Regions from separate parts of the Macrococcus psychrotolerans genome, predicted to be linked through region 1. Evidence: predicted binding sites of a transcription regulator. Region 1 holds the regulator's gene; each other region holds the start of a gene.
The links. The regulator NrdR, encoded in region 1, represses ribonucleotide reductase genes. The targets are predictions, from matches to a motif close to AACACNATATATNGTGTT.
Positions count from the first base shown of each region.

Region 2: the regulator NrdR is predicted to act here: its motif matches at 2,219-2,236, upstream of nrdI (class Ib ribonucleoside-diphosphate reductase assembly flavoprotein NrdI).
Region 3: the regulator NrdR is predicted to act here: its motif matches at 2,266-2,283, upstream of nrdD (anaerobic ribonucleoside-triphosphate reductase).

Region 1 covers NZ_CP124591.1:1,385,919-1,390,215, reverse strand. The annotation lists gene QA539_RS07110 (glyceraldehyde-3-phosphate dehydrogenase) at 1-433, shown strand, start outside; gene QA539_RS07105 (DMT family transporter) at 514-834, shown strand; gene QA539_RS07100 (DMT family transporter) at 834-1,148, shown strand; gene QA539_RS07095 (SGNH/GDSL hydrolase family protein) at 1,168-1,884, opposite strand; gene nrdR (transcriptional regulator NrdR) at 2,008-2,472, shown strand; gene QA539_RS07085 (hypothetical protein) at 2,481-3,113, shown strand; gene QA539_RS07080 (DnaD domain protein) at 3,092-3,823, shown strand; gene dnaI (primosomal protein DnaI) at 3,823-4,297, shown strand, end outside.
Region 2 covers NZ_CP124591.1:518,072-522,368, forward strand. The annotation lists gene QA539_RS02690 (peptide MFS transporter) at 1-485, opposite strand, end outside; gene queF (preQ(1) synthase) at 644-1,144, opposite strand; gene QA539_RS02700 (DMT family transporter) at 1,155-2,009, opposite strand; gene nrdI (class Ib ribonucleoside-diphosphate reductase assembly flavoprotein NrdI) at 2,368-2,757, shown strand; gene nrdE (class 1b ribonucleoside-diphosphate reductase subunit alpha) at 2,720-4,297, shown strand, end outside.
Region 3 covers NZ_CP124591.1:1,863,543-1,867,839, reverse strand. The annotation lists gene nrdG (anaerobic ribonucleoside-triphosphate reductase activating protein) at 1-408, opposite strand, end outside; gene nrdD (anaerobic ribonucleoside-triphosphate reductase) at 405-2,240, opposite strand; gene QA539_RS09785 (Rho termination factor N-terminal domain-containing protein) at 2,543-3,541, shown strand; gene QA539_RS09780 (hypothetical protein) at 3,567-3,818, shown strand; gene QA539_RS09775 (hypothetical protein) at 3,872-4,042, opposite strand.

The DNA.
Region 1 (4,297 bases):
AGATTTACGTCGTGCCCGTGCATGTGCCCAAAGTATTATTCCAACTTCTACAGGGGCTGCAAAAGCATTGTCTCTAGTATTACCGGAACTACAAGGTAAACTTCATGGAATGGCGTTACGTGTACCAACAACGAATGTTTCGTTAGTCGACTTAGTTGTAGATTTAGAAAAAGAAGTCACAGTCGAAGAATTAAATAAAGCATTTAAAGATGCAGCTGATAATGAACTTAAAGGCATCTTAGATGTAACATACGAGCCGTTAGTATCAGTGGATTTCAATACGAATCCACATAGCTCTATCGTAGATGGGCTCTCAACGATCGTTATGGAAGGTTCAAAGGTTAAAGTATTATCATGGTATGACAACGAATGGGGTTACTCTACTCGCGTTGTAGAACTTGCAGGATTAATGGGTGAACAGTTAAATAAATAGTTTCCTTGAATAACGCCGTCCAATTTAATTGGGCGGCGTTTTATGTTATGTTAGGTAGGTGTTGAATCAAGGAGGTATTTATGAACTGGATAAAATTAATAATTGCAGCACTGTTTGAGACAGGATGGGTTATAGGACTTGCACACGCAGACAGTGCGGTCGAATGGATACTCACTCTAGTGAGTGTGACATGCAGTTTTTATTTATTGCTAAATGCAACTAAATATTTACCTGTGGGCACAGCTTATGCGATATTCGTCGGACTTGGTGCGACGCTTGTCACGATTGTTGATGTAGCGGTGTATGAAGTGCCATTTGGCTGGCCGAAAGTAGTGCTGATTACAATGCTTATCATAGGTGTTATCGGCTTAAAGGTTGCTACTGAGGAGGAGAGCGTATGATGTACTGGATATTTCTTATCATTGCAGGATTGTGTGAGATGCTCGGCGTATTATGGATGAATATGTACAGTAAGTCTGGTAAGCGTCTCTATATTTTATTGCTGGTTATTACGTTTGGAATTAGTCTTTACTTCCTGTCCTTATCTTTAGCAGGGATTACGATGAGTACAGCATACGCGATATGGACTGGTATCGGTGCTGTTGGCGGGACATTGCTCGGCATTATCTTTTACAATGAATCAAGACATCCGCTTAGAATATTATGTATCGCGATTATACTAGGGTGTACCATTGGACTTAAATTATTAAATTAAGGAGAAACAGGTATGATACCTATTTCTCCTTTTTATTAGTTTTCAATTGTATTGGATATGGCAATGTCTTTACGAGCGTGTCCGCCATCCTATCATAACCGAGTACGTGAGGGTGGAGACCGTCATCAGTAAGTTCATTGCGTAAGTAGTCGATACCTTCTTTAGTTTCAGTCATCATTGTGTAGTAATCAATAAATTGTGCATCATGTTTTATGCACAGCCGAACTATTTCCAGGTTGATTGCCTTAACAAGTTTAGAACGCGTAATAAATCCGTCGAGCTGTGGACGATTCGTTGAAGTGAGTGTTGCTACAGCAATATTAATATTCTTGGCTTTAGCCATAATAACCATTGCTTCAATATCTTCTAAAATACGTGTCTTGATGTGTATCTGGTTGGCTTCAGTTTGATCATCATCAAGTTCTTTCGTGTTATTGATACCGATGGCTAATACAATCCAGTCAGGTTTCAGCTGAATGGCATCCGCAACAAAACGTTCGCGTACCCACTGAGAACGATCATTACCGATACCGCGGTTAATAATACGTTTACCATTATGTAACGCGAAATAGCTATCAAGGTCCCAGTAATCTGTAATGGAATCTCCGATGAATACAATGCCGACCGGATCTTTAAGGTAAAGAATCGTTTCATTTCTGTGGTTGAAACTTTCTCTCAGCTTATTTACAGGGTTTCCTTCTTCTCGTTTTGACAGATGAATATAATGAGGTCTCATTTGTTCATTCCTTTCTTTGGTTTATTGGTAGATTATCCAATTGTAGCAAGTGTAAACTTAAATGTTTAGTAAATAAACATGATAATGTATAATTGAGAAATAAATATAAATGAGGTGAGTGTCTTGAAATGTCCAAAATGCAGCTTTAATCAATCGAAGGTCGTTGATTCAAGACATGCAGACGATATGAATGCGATCAGAAGACGTCGTGAATGTGAACAGTGTGGTACACGTTTCACAACGTTTGAACGCATAGAACTACAGCCTTTGATTGTCGTGAAAAAAGATGGAACAAGACAAGCCTTTAATCGTGATAAAATTGTACATGGTCTTGTGCGTGCATGTGAAAAGCGTCCTGTTCCGTACGAATCTCTCGAACAGATTACGGATGCAGTGGAGAATGCATTAAGAGAAAAAGGGCAGTCTGAAATTTCATCTGTCGATATCGGTGAAATTGTAATGGAGCACCTGATGCAACTGGATCAAGTGTCTTACGTACGCTTTGCCTCTGTCTACAAAGAATTTAAAGACGTCGATCAGTTGCTCCGTACGATGAGTGATATACTCAATGAAAAGAATAAAAAGTAGGTGCAAAGATGGAGCGTTATTTTACTGAATTGAATGGAACCGATGAGTTTATCGTTATCAGCAACTATGTTGCAACACAAGTTACTGAAGATGTACTAACTACATTATATACACCCCTAATCGGAGTTGAATGTATTGGCGTCTATCAGTTTATGCGTCAGTTTCTCACAGGTTATGATCAGACAAGCGACGTCATCAATCATTATGTTATTTTAAGTGAATTAAAGATGAACTTAGCGCACTTTGAAGTAATACGTAAACGTTTAGAAGCAATTGGACTACTGAAAACATATATGCGTATTGAAGATAATCAGAAGTTTGTCTATAAACTCATTGCACCCGTCATGCCATCTCAGTTCTTTAATGATCCAATGCTCTCTGTATTCTTGTTCCAGCAAGTAGGTAAGCCGAGATATCAGCAGCTAAAGTCAAGGTTCTGTAATGAAACGTTAAATCTGGACGGTTATCAAGATGTGTCAAGTAAGTACATGGATGTATTTGGTACACCGAAATCTCCGGAAAAGGCTATTTTTGAAGGAAATGAATATCTGGTAAAGCAGCATGAATCGCTCGGAATACCCGTTCACCAAAGTATACGTTTGATTTTGATTTACTGGAGATGCTGCTCGCACAGAATTTAATCACGAAAAGTCAACTGCCGAAAGCGACGCGTAACTTAATTGTTCAGCTAGCGACACTGTACGATATCGCAGCACATGATATGCGCGGCATCATTTTGAAATCACTGACGAGTGACCAGCAAATTTCACATGAAGATTTACGTAAGAATGCCCGGGACTTCTATCAGATTGAACATGACGGCCAATTACCGCAGTTAACACCTCAGCAGGTAAAAGATGACGCGCCAGAAACGAAACTGACCTGGTTTGAATTGATGGACACGACAAGTCCGATAGATATGCTTACTTCATTTAGTAAGTCTGAACCGACAATTAAACAAAAGCGTATGATTGAATCAATATTAGAACGCGAGCAACTGCCATTTGGTGTAATGAATATATTATTGCAGTATGTCATGTTTACAAATGATATGAAACTGCCGCAGAGTTATATCGAAGAGATTGCTTCAAACTGGAAGAAACAGAAGCTATCGAACAGTGAAGCAGCCTACAAGTATGTGAAGTCATTTGAACAGAAGAAGCAGGAGAAATTGTATAATAAAGCAAATCACTATAAAAAGAATAATACGGTGCAAAGAGAACTGACACCGAAATGGCTGCTTGAAGAACAACAGCCAGCAGTTAAAGAGGATACAGATAATATTGACCTGGAAAAGGAAAGACAGAAGTTATTAGAAGAATTAAATCAATCATGGGAGGAGGATAAATGATGAAACATATGGGTTCGATACTGCATACGAACAGCGATATATTTAAACGTATTGAGGCAATAAAAGAAGAAACGATTAAAGAACCTGATATTAAGCAGTTTATTAAAGAGAATCACATAACAGATAAGATGATCGATAATGATTTATCTGTACTACAAGAATATAAAGATTCTTCAAAGATGTGCGATGCATGCGAATCTTACAGTAAGTGTAAGAACTTTGTACCAGGACATACGCCTGAACTGTATGTTGAAAACAATAAAATTAAGATTAAGCACCTCCCTTGTCCATCTAAACTCGCTCATGATGAAGCTCAGAAGATGAAACAGTTTATTACTGCAATCCACATGCCGAAGGACGTACTAAATGCAAAGCTTGCACAGATACATTTAGATGATAAAACGCGTATCGATATCGTGCGTCAAGCAAACATCATTTGTCGTGATATCGCAAGAGGTAATGATACGAAAGGGA
Region 2 (4,297 bases), 870 kb from region 1:
ACAAATAGTGTGAATGCTGAATCTACCTTCGGATCGTTCTTCTCATAAATTTCTCCGACATTTGAAGAAATATTCGGTTTAAGCAATCCTGTACCTAAAATGATAAATAATAGTGCGACAAGTAACAAGGTGAAGTTATTCGGTAGAGATAGTAATATATGACCGATCATGATGAGAATCGCGCCATATAATATGGCTTTTCGCGTTCCGATAAATCGGTCAGCAAGCCATGCACCTACCACACCGCTCATATAGATCATCGCACCATATATTGATACGATTTGTAATGCAAGTGCATCAGGTAATCCAAAACCGCCATCTTTAACAGAATAATATAAGTAATAAACTAATATTGCTTTCATTCCATAGTAACTGAAACGTTCCCAGAACTCAGTTATCATAAGTGTAAACAGACCTTTAGGATGTCCAAAGAATCCAGTTCTCGGCATACTATTTACAATTTCTTCCCTTGTATGTTGAGACATTCATTTTCCCCCTTCAAATTTAAATACTATAATAAGATAATATTGTACACCTAAAAGAATATTTAGACAATTCGAATTTTGAATAATTTTAAAAAGAATGTAAATAATAAAAATAACGAAGCGGAGATTTTGAAATCTCTCAGCTTCGTTATACCGTGCTATCTATTTGTAATCGTTTCAGGATATAAATCATGATTCATCAGACGATAAGATGCCATTTCTTCATATTTAGTTCCTGGGCGCCCGTAGTTCGTATATGGATCAATTGAAATACCACCACGCGGTGTGAACTTACCCCATACTTCAATGTAGTGTGGGTCCATAAGTTCAATTAAATCATTCATAATAATATTCATACAGTCTTCATGAAAATCTCCATGGTTTCTGAAGCTGAATAAGTATAGTTTTAATGACTTTGATTCAACCATCTTGATATTTGGAATATAGCTGATATAAATTGCAGCGAAGTCGGGTTGTCCTGTAATCGGACATAAACTTGTGAACTCCGGACAATTAAACTTAACAAAATAGTCACGACCTTGATGTTTGTTATCAAATGACTCTAATATTGTCGGGTCATATTCATATAAATATTTATTGTTCTGATTACCAAGTAACGTAATATCCTGTAATTCTTCTTTTTGTCTTCCTGACATAATAGCCTCCTGATTAATGTTGTTTCACTTTTGCTTTTACAAACATATAGTAGCTCGCAAAGAATATTATAATATATCCGAGATAACTTAGTAAGTCCGGGGTCTCATTAAATAGAATAAATCCTATAATTGCACTGAATAACACAGTCGTATAAAAGAATATTGAAATATCTTTCGCTGGTGCATAGCTATAAGCGATTGTTAATCCGAATTGTCCGAGCGTAGCAAATAGGCCGGATAGAATCAGATAGATGATCTGCGCATTTGTCATGGGTTGATATGTCAGCAATGTGAGTGGAATAAGTACAATTGTTGATACGAACGAAAAGTAAAACACAGTCGTATAGAACTTCTCTTTTGAACCGAGTACACGTAATGTTGTATAGGCAAGTCCTGCAAACATGGCGCCAAGGACACCTATTATGGCAATATACATATCTGAACTGAAATTCGGCTTAATGATAAATAGAGCACCAATAAATGCAATTATCATGCTGATGAATTGATACTTTTTAATATATTCCTTTAAAAACCATGCACAAAATAAAATAGTGAAGAATGGACTGAGTTTATTCAGCATATCTGCATCACTTAACACCATGCGGTCAATTGCATAATAGTTAAGAAGCACACCAATCATTCCAAAGACACTTCTTAAAATAAGCGTTAGCTGGTTCTCTCTATGACCAAAAAGAGGCGCTTTATACTTGTATACGAAATACAGAGGAAGGATTATTCCGATAATATTACGAAACAATGATTTCTGTATGACTGGCAAATCTCCAGAGAGCTTTACGAAGGCACCCATTAAACTGAAACCAACCGAAGCAGCAACCAACCATAATATTCCTTTTATTTTATTATTCATATGTGTCCTCCTTTTTCAGTAATATGAATATATTTTCAATAATTTAAATACAAAATTTCTTACGTTTATCAAAGTGAGCAGTAGCAAAGGTTTGCTCGTTTTCTTCAAAAGTCAACCCTAAAAATATAAATTTTTACAAGGTTTAAACGTTGAAAACCCCTTTATAAATGCTATAATTATTCGTATATCTTGTGGTTGTTGGAAAATATACCACTATATCTTGTGTTCGGTATTGATGCGAACACAATACTTGCGAATTGCTAAAAGTCAAGCACATAATACATAAATTTTTGGGTAGTTTTAAAGATAGTTTTAATATTATTGTTCACAACTGCTTTTAAATGAGAGGAGTGATATTATGCTCATCGTCTATTATTCGCTCACTGGAAATGTGAAACGTTTTATACAGAAAACAAAGTATGCAAATACATTAACTCTAGATCAAGCGGAAGGTATAAATGAACCGTATATCATTGTAACAGGAACGATAGGGTTTGGCGAGATACCGGATCCAGTTAGACAGTTTCTGGACCGTCATAGTGCAAATTTAATAGCTGTAGCAGCCAGCGGTAACAGAAACTGGGGTCAGAACTTTGCACGTGCAGGAGACTTAATAAGTAGTACATATCATGTGCCATTATTAATGAAGTTTGAACTACACGGTAATGATAAAGATGTGAAAGAATTTAATATAAAGGTGGAAGAAATCAGTGAATATCGCACAAGAGAAACAGTACAATCATATTGAACTTAATAACCAGGTCACAAAACGTCGAGAAGATGGCTTCTTTGATATTGATAAAGATCAAGAAGCGCTTAAAGTTTACTTAGAAGAAATAAAAGATAAAACGATAACATTTGATACACCGATTGCGCGTCTTAAGTATCTCGTTGAACAAGATTTTTATTATGATTTATTTAATGAATATAACGAAACAGATTTGAACGATATTATTAAGTATGCACAAGACATTGAATTTAACTTTGCGAGTTATATGTCGGCAAGTAAATTCTTTAAAGATTATGCATTGAAAACAAATGATAAACAGCAATATCTAGAAGATTATAAAGAGCATGTTATTATTGTAAGCCTATATTTAGCTAAAGGTGATGTAAATAAGGCGAAACAATTAATCTCTGCGATGATTGAGCAACGTTATCAACCGGCGACACCTACATTTTTAAATGCAGGCCGTGCAAGACGCGGTGAGCTTGTATCTTGTTTCTTATTAGAAGTAGATGATAGTTTAAATTCTATCAACTATATCGACTCAACTGCGAAACAATTATCTAAAATTGGTGGCGGTGTTGCAATTAACTTGTCAAAGTTACGCGCACGAGGAGAAGCAATTAAAGGCATTAAAGGTGTGGCTAAAGGTGTATTACCTGTAGCTAAAGCGCTCGAAGGCGGATTTAGTTATGCGGACCAGCTAGGACAACGTCCAGGTGCAGGTGCTGTATACTTAAACATCTTCCATTATGACGTGCTTGAGTTCTTGGATACGAAGAAGGTAAATGCTGATGAAGACTTACGTTTATCAACGATTTCTACTGGACTTATCGTACCAAGTAAATTCTTTGATTTGGCGAAAGAGGGCAAAGATTTCTTTATGTTTGCACCACATACAGTGGAACGTGAATATGGTTTAACGCTAGACGATCTAAACATTGATGAAATGTATGACGAACTTGTGGAAAATCCAAATATTATGAAGAAATCTAAAGATGCACGTGAAATGTTAAACTTGATTGCTCAAACGCAACTTCAATCGGGTTATCCATACTTAATGTTTAAAGACAATGCGAACAAAGTGCATGCAAATTCGAATATCGGTCAGATTAAGATGAGCAATTTATGTACAGAAATCTTCCAATTACAAGAAACATCCATTATTAATGATTATGGCACTGAAGATGAAATCAAACGAGATATTTCATGTAACTTAGGATCATTGAATATTGTGAATGTAATGGAATCTAAGAAATTTAAAGATTCAGTACATACTGGTATGGATGCACTTACAACTGTGAGTGATGAAGCGGATATTAAAAATGCTCCTGGTGTGGCAAAAGCAAATCGCGAACTGCATTCGGTTGGGCTTGGTGTCATGAACCTACATGGCTACTTAGCAAAGAATAAAATTGGATATGAATCAGAGGAAGCGAAAGAATTCGCAGCGACGTTCTTTATGATGTTAAACTATTATTCATTAGAACGCTCTATGGAAATTGCCCTTGAACGAAATGAGACATTCGCAGACTTCGAAAAGTCAGATTATGCATCTGGT
Region 3 (4,297 bases), 480 kb from region 1:
TCTATAAAGAGACTTTACAAAGGGTCCATCAATGAGGACATCAATATCATCTAATATAAACGCAAAAGACGAACGTGATATCCATTCAATCATATAACCGGACCAGAGCCATATGTCTTTAGAATGTCCGAAATGTTCTCTTACTGAACGTATGAGTTCGTGTGTAAGTTCAGCATTCTGCAATGGTTCTCCACCGAGAATAGAAAGACCTTGGATATAGTCGTGGTCTAATAATGCTATAATTTCAAGTTTAAGCGCTTCTGACCAAGGCGTACCTTTATGGAAGTCCCATATACTTGCATTGTAACAACCTGGACAGTGAAAATTGCATCCTGAAATGTATACGCTGACGCGTACACCTTCACCATCAACCATTGATGCTGGCATAATCTTTGCGATATTGCTCATACTGAACACATATGTTTAACTCGAGATTGTATTTCCTTATGACGGCCTTTAATCATCGGTCGTTTAAGTGGTTGTCCTAAATAACCGCAAGTGCGCTTAATCACATCGGTCGTTTCAGGATCAGTATTATGGCAGTGCGGACACATAAAGCCATCTGCAGTCGCTTCGAATTCCCCTTCAAACCCACACGCAAAACATTTATCAATCGGTAAGTTCGTTCCTAAGTAACCGACTTTATCATAGGAATAATCCCATACTGCTTCAAGCGCTTTTAAGTTATGCTTCAAATCAGGGTATTCACAGTAATGTATAAAGCCACCTAACGAATGTTTTGCAAAGCGTTGTTCAAATGTCAGTTTCTCAAATGGAGTAACGGCCTTTCTTGTGTCGTAGTGAAAGGAATTCGTATAATAGCCTTTATCCGTAATATGCTCTAACGGACCAAATTTCTCGTAATCTAAAGTGCAGAAGCGGTGTGTAAGTGACTCGCTTGGTGTACCATATATACTGAATTGTACGTCGTACTGCTCCGTTAATTGTGCTACATACTGTTTCATCGTAATTAGTACTTGCTCCACAAAGGATTTAGCTTTCTCATCAGTTTCCCAGTTCGGGTGGAATAAGGCCGCTCCGACTTCATACAGTCCGATATAACCGATACTTATAGTTGCTCGTCTTTGCGTGAATAGTTGTGTAATATCATCGTCTGGACGCAGTAATTTACCGAATGCACCGTGTAGATAAAGTATCGGTGCATTTTCAGGGGTAGCATCTTTAAGGCGATGGATACGATATAAACAAGCATCTTTTGCGATGTCTAATCGTGTCCTTAATATGGATAAGAACTGTTCTGTATCCCTTGATTCGAGGGCGATTCTGGGAAGATTCAACGTTACAACACCTAAATTACAACGACCGCTATTAACAATCTGCCCATCTTCTTCGTATAGATTTAAGAAACTGCGGCAGCCCATCGGTACTTTGAAGTCGCCGATGAGATCGGTAAGTGCTTTGTAATTCAATATGTCTGGATACATTCTCTTAGAAGAACATTGTAATGCAAGCTGTTTAATATCGTAATTTGGATCTCCTGCTTTGAAATTAATGCCGTCTTTAATACTGAAGACAAGTTTAGGGAATATTGCAGTAACCTTTTCTTTACCTAAACCTACTAGTCTATTACTTAGAATTGCGCGCTGAATCATTCTCGCATAAACATCTGTACCAAGTCCAAAACCAAATGTTACAAATGGAGTCTGACCATTGCTCGTATATAAAGTGTTTATTTCATATTCTAATGACTGCATTGCATCATATATATCTTTTTCTGTCATTCTCTTAACATAGTCATCCTGCAAATGCAGCGTAACGAACTGCTCAGCGTTACGCCTGTGCTTTAATGCGTTAAGATGAGCAAATTTGCTCAATACTTCATCGATACGATCTATAGAACAGCCGCCATATTGGCTACTGCTAACATTCGCAATAATCTGACTGATCTGTGCTGCAGCGGTTTGAATGGATTGTGGCGGATTGACATGTGCATTTCCCATAATAAAGCCGTTCTGTAACATGTGGCCGACATCTATTAAACAACAATTTGTCATAGGTTGGTAAGGATGATAATCTAAATCATGAAAGTGGATTTCTCCTTTAACGTGAGCGTCCTTGACATGCTTAGGTAACATGCTTAATCCAATATGACGTGCGACAGTCCCTGCGGTTAAATCTCGCATCGTAGTGAATCGCTTTGGATCTTTATTTGCATTCTCATGGATTACGTCACTCACTTCATTTGTTAAACGGGTGAGATCTTCTTGTAAACGTTCTATAACTTCACTCATATTCGTACTCCTTATCACTATATATAGTATTTGATTAATATATTATCACTATATAATGTGCTTTTTTGGATATTCACAATTACTACAATAATTCGTCATAATTCCTTTGAATTGCGTGATTTTTGGTACAAATAATTCAATTTGTACGTTAGAAGAAAGTGATGGGTTAAGATAGAATTGCTTTATCTCATTGCTCTTATGATTCAGAAAGTTTTATATAGAATTTATTTTTGGTACAATTAAGTAAGTTTGCATGTCTGAATGAAGACGATTATTATACGGAGGCATATATGACACATAATGTTCAGAATTTAACATGGTATTTAGAGTCATTATCTAAAGAAGAACTTAAAGATATTTGCAGAAATTTTGATATTAAAGGATTTTCTTCAAAGAATAAAGATGAACTTATTGAGTTGATTCAAAGTACGTACTTTGAAGATGACCAACTATTGACACGATTATTACAAGAATTATCGAGCGATTATAAGCTCATCTTTTATGAGCTTGCAGTAAGTGATAATGAAACTGTGAGGTTTAATCGAGATATTCCGGATACATTATTTCTATTCTATCCTGAAGCAGATGAACATCTCGTAATTCCAAAAGATGTGAAACAACATTTCAAGCAATTTATCGAAACTCATCCGGATATTAACAGTGATATCCAGCTGATAGAGTTCTATCATAGTGCGTTCAATTTATATGGATTTGTAAGTTTAAAGCAGCTCGCAAAACTTCAATATAAATATAAAGGACTTCAAAAAGATGAACAGACAATCAAAGAAGAAATAACACGCCTATTACCTGAATATAAAGATTTAATTCAACATAGAAGTGTTAAACATCGCGATTTAGCACAAGTTAACTTGAATATGAAAGCTTTAACGCATGGTAAGAAGTACTATGAGCCAGCTACTGAATCGGAGTTTCTGAACTACAAAGATCCTTACTTTACTGAACCATCAGAAGCGATAGAGGCACTGAGAACATTGTTAGATGACATGGTAACAGAAGAATATAGAGGAACATATACAGCACAATTAATCACAGACACAATTATATTTGGTCTACGTGCAAATGATACACCGGAATTCATATTGAAGCATATACAGCAGATTGAAAATAGTGGATTTTTAAAAGTAGAGGATCTTACATTACCTGAGTATATCGTTCGTGCGATCATTGATACACGTCTTTGGTCTTTAAATGGGCATAAGACACAGCAGAAAAAGGAACGTAAAGTCGTTCAGGTTAAACAGAAAAAGAAAAAAAGAAAGAAGAAATAATATACACTGAGGAGGAAAAGTACCTTTGAATAAAACAACTACAACAATTTGGAATAGAGCATATAATATATTAAATATTGCTGTTATTTTTATGATTATCATAAGATTAGTAACACAAGTAAACCTGAATTTATTAATCGTATTATCTTTCGCAGCACTATTGATATTAGGATTACTAGATAGTCTCGATAGAAATGCATTTAAAGAAAATATGTTCAGACACGTGTTCGATCTTATACTGCTTATATTATTTAGTTCACTGTATTTTGGAGGTTAATCGCATTATGAAATAAAAAATTGTGAAGAATGTTGGATATTCTTCACAATTTTTTATTGTTCAGGTAAAGGAGAGACATCTACTAGTCGCACAGTATCATGACTCACAAACTGGAGTTCGTCGAGATAAATTGTAATATAACGTAATAATCGAAGTAAAGTTTGTTCGTCATTATTTGTTTCCATGATACGATTATAGTTGAGCGCACTACAACGCAATCGCATAAAAGAAGGGGCCTCCTGGTACTGTAAATTTCTATATATAGTACAGCTCCATTTATTATTAAAACGATCGAAGATTTCATAGGCTTTTAATGCTTCTATCGTAGGCACCTCCTTCTATTTTATTAGAATATAACATGTAAAATGAAAAAATAATACATTAATATAAAAATATGATGTTGCACAATATATTTGCGTGATAAATGTCACAGATCAGAAGTTGAGAAGATTGTGATATTATAAAGCTAATAAAGGGGG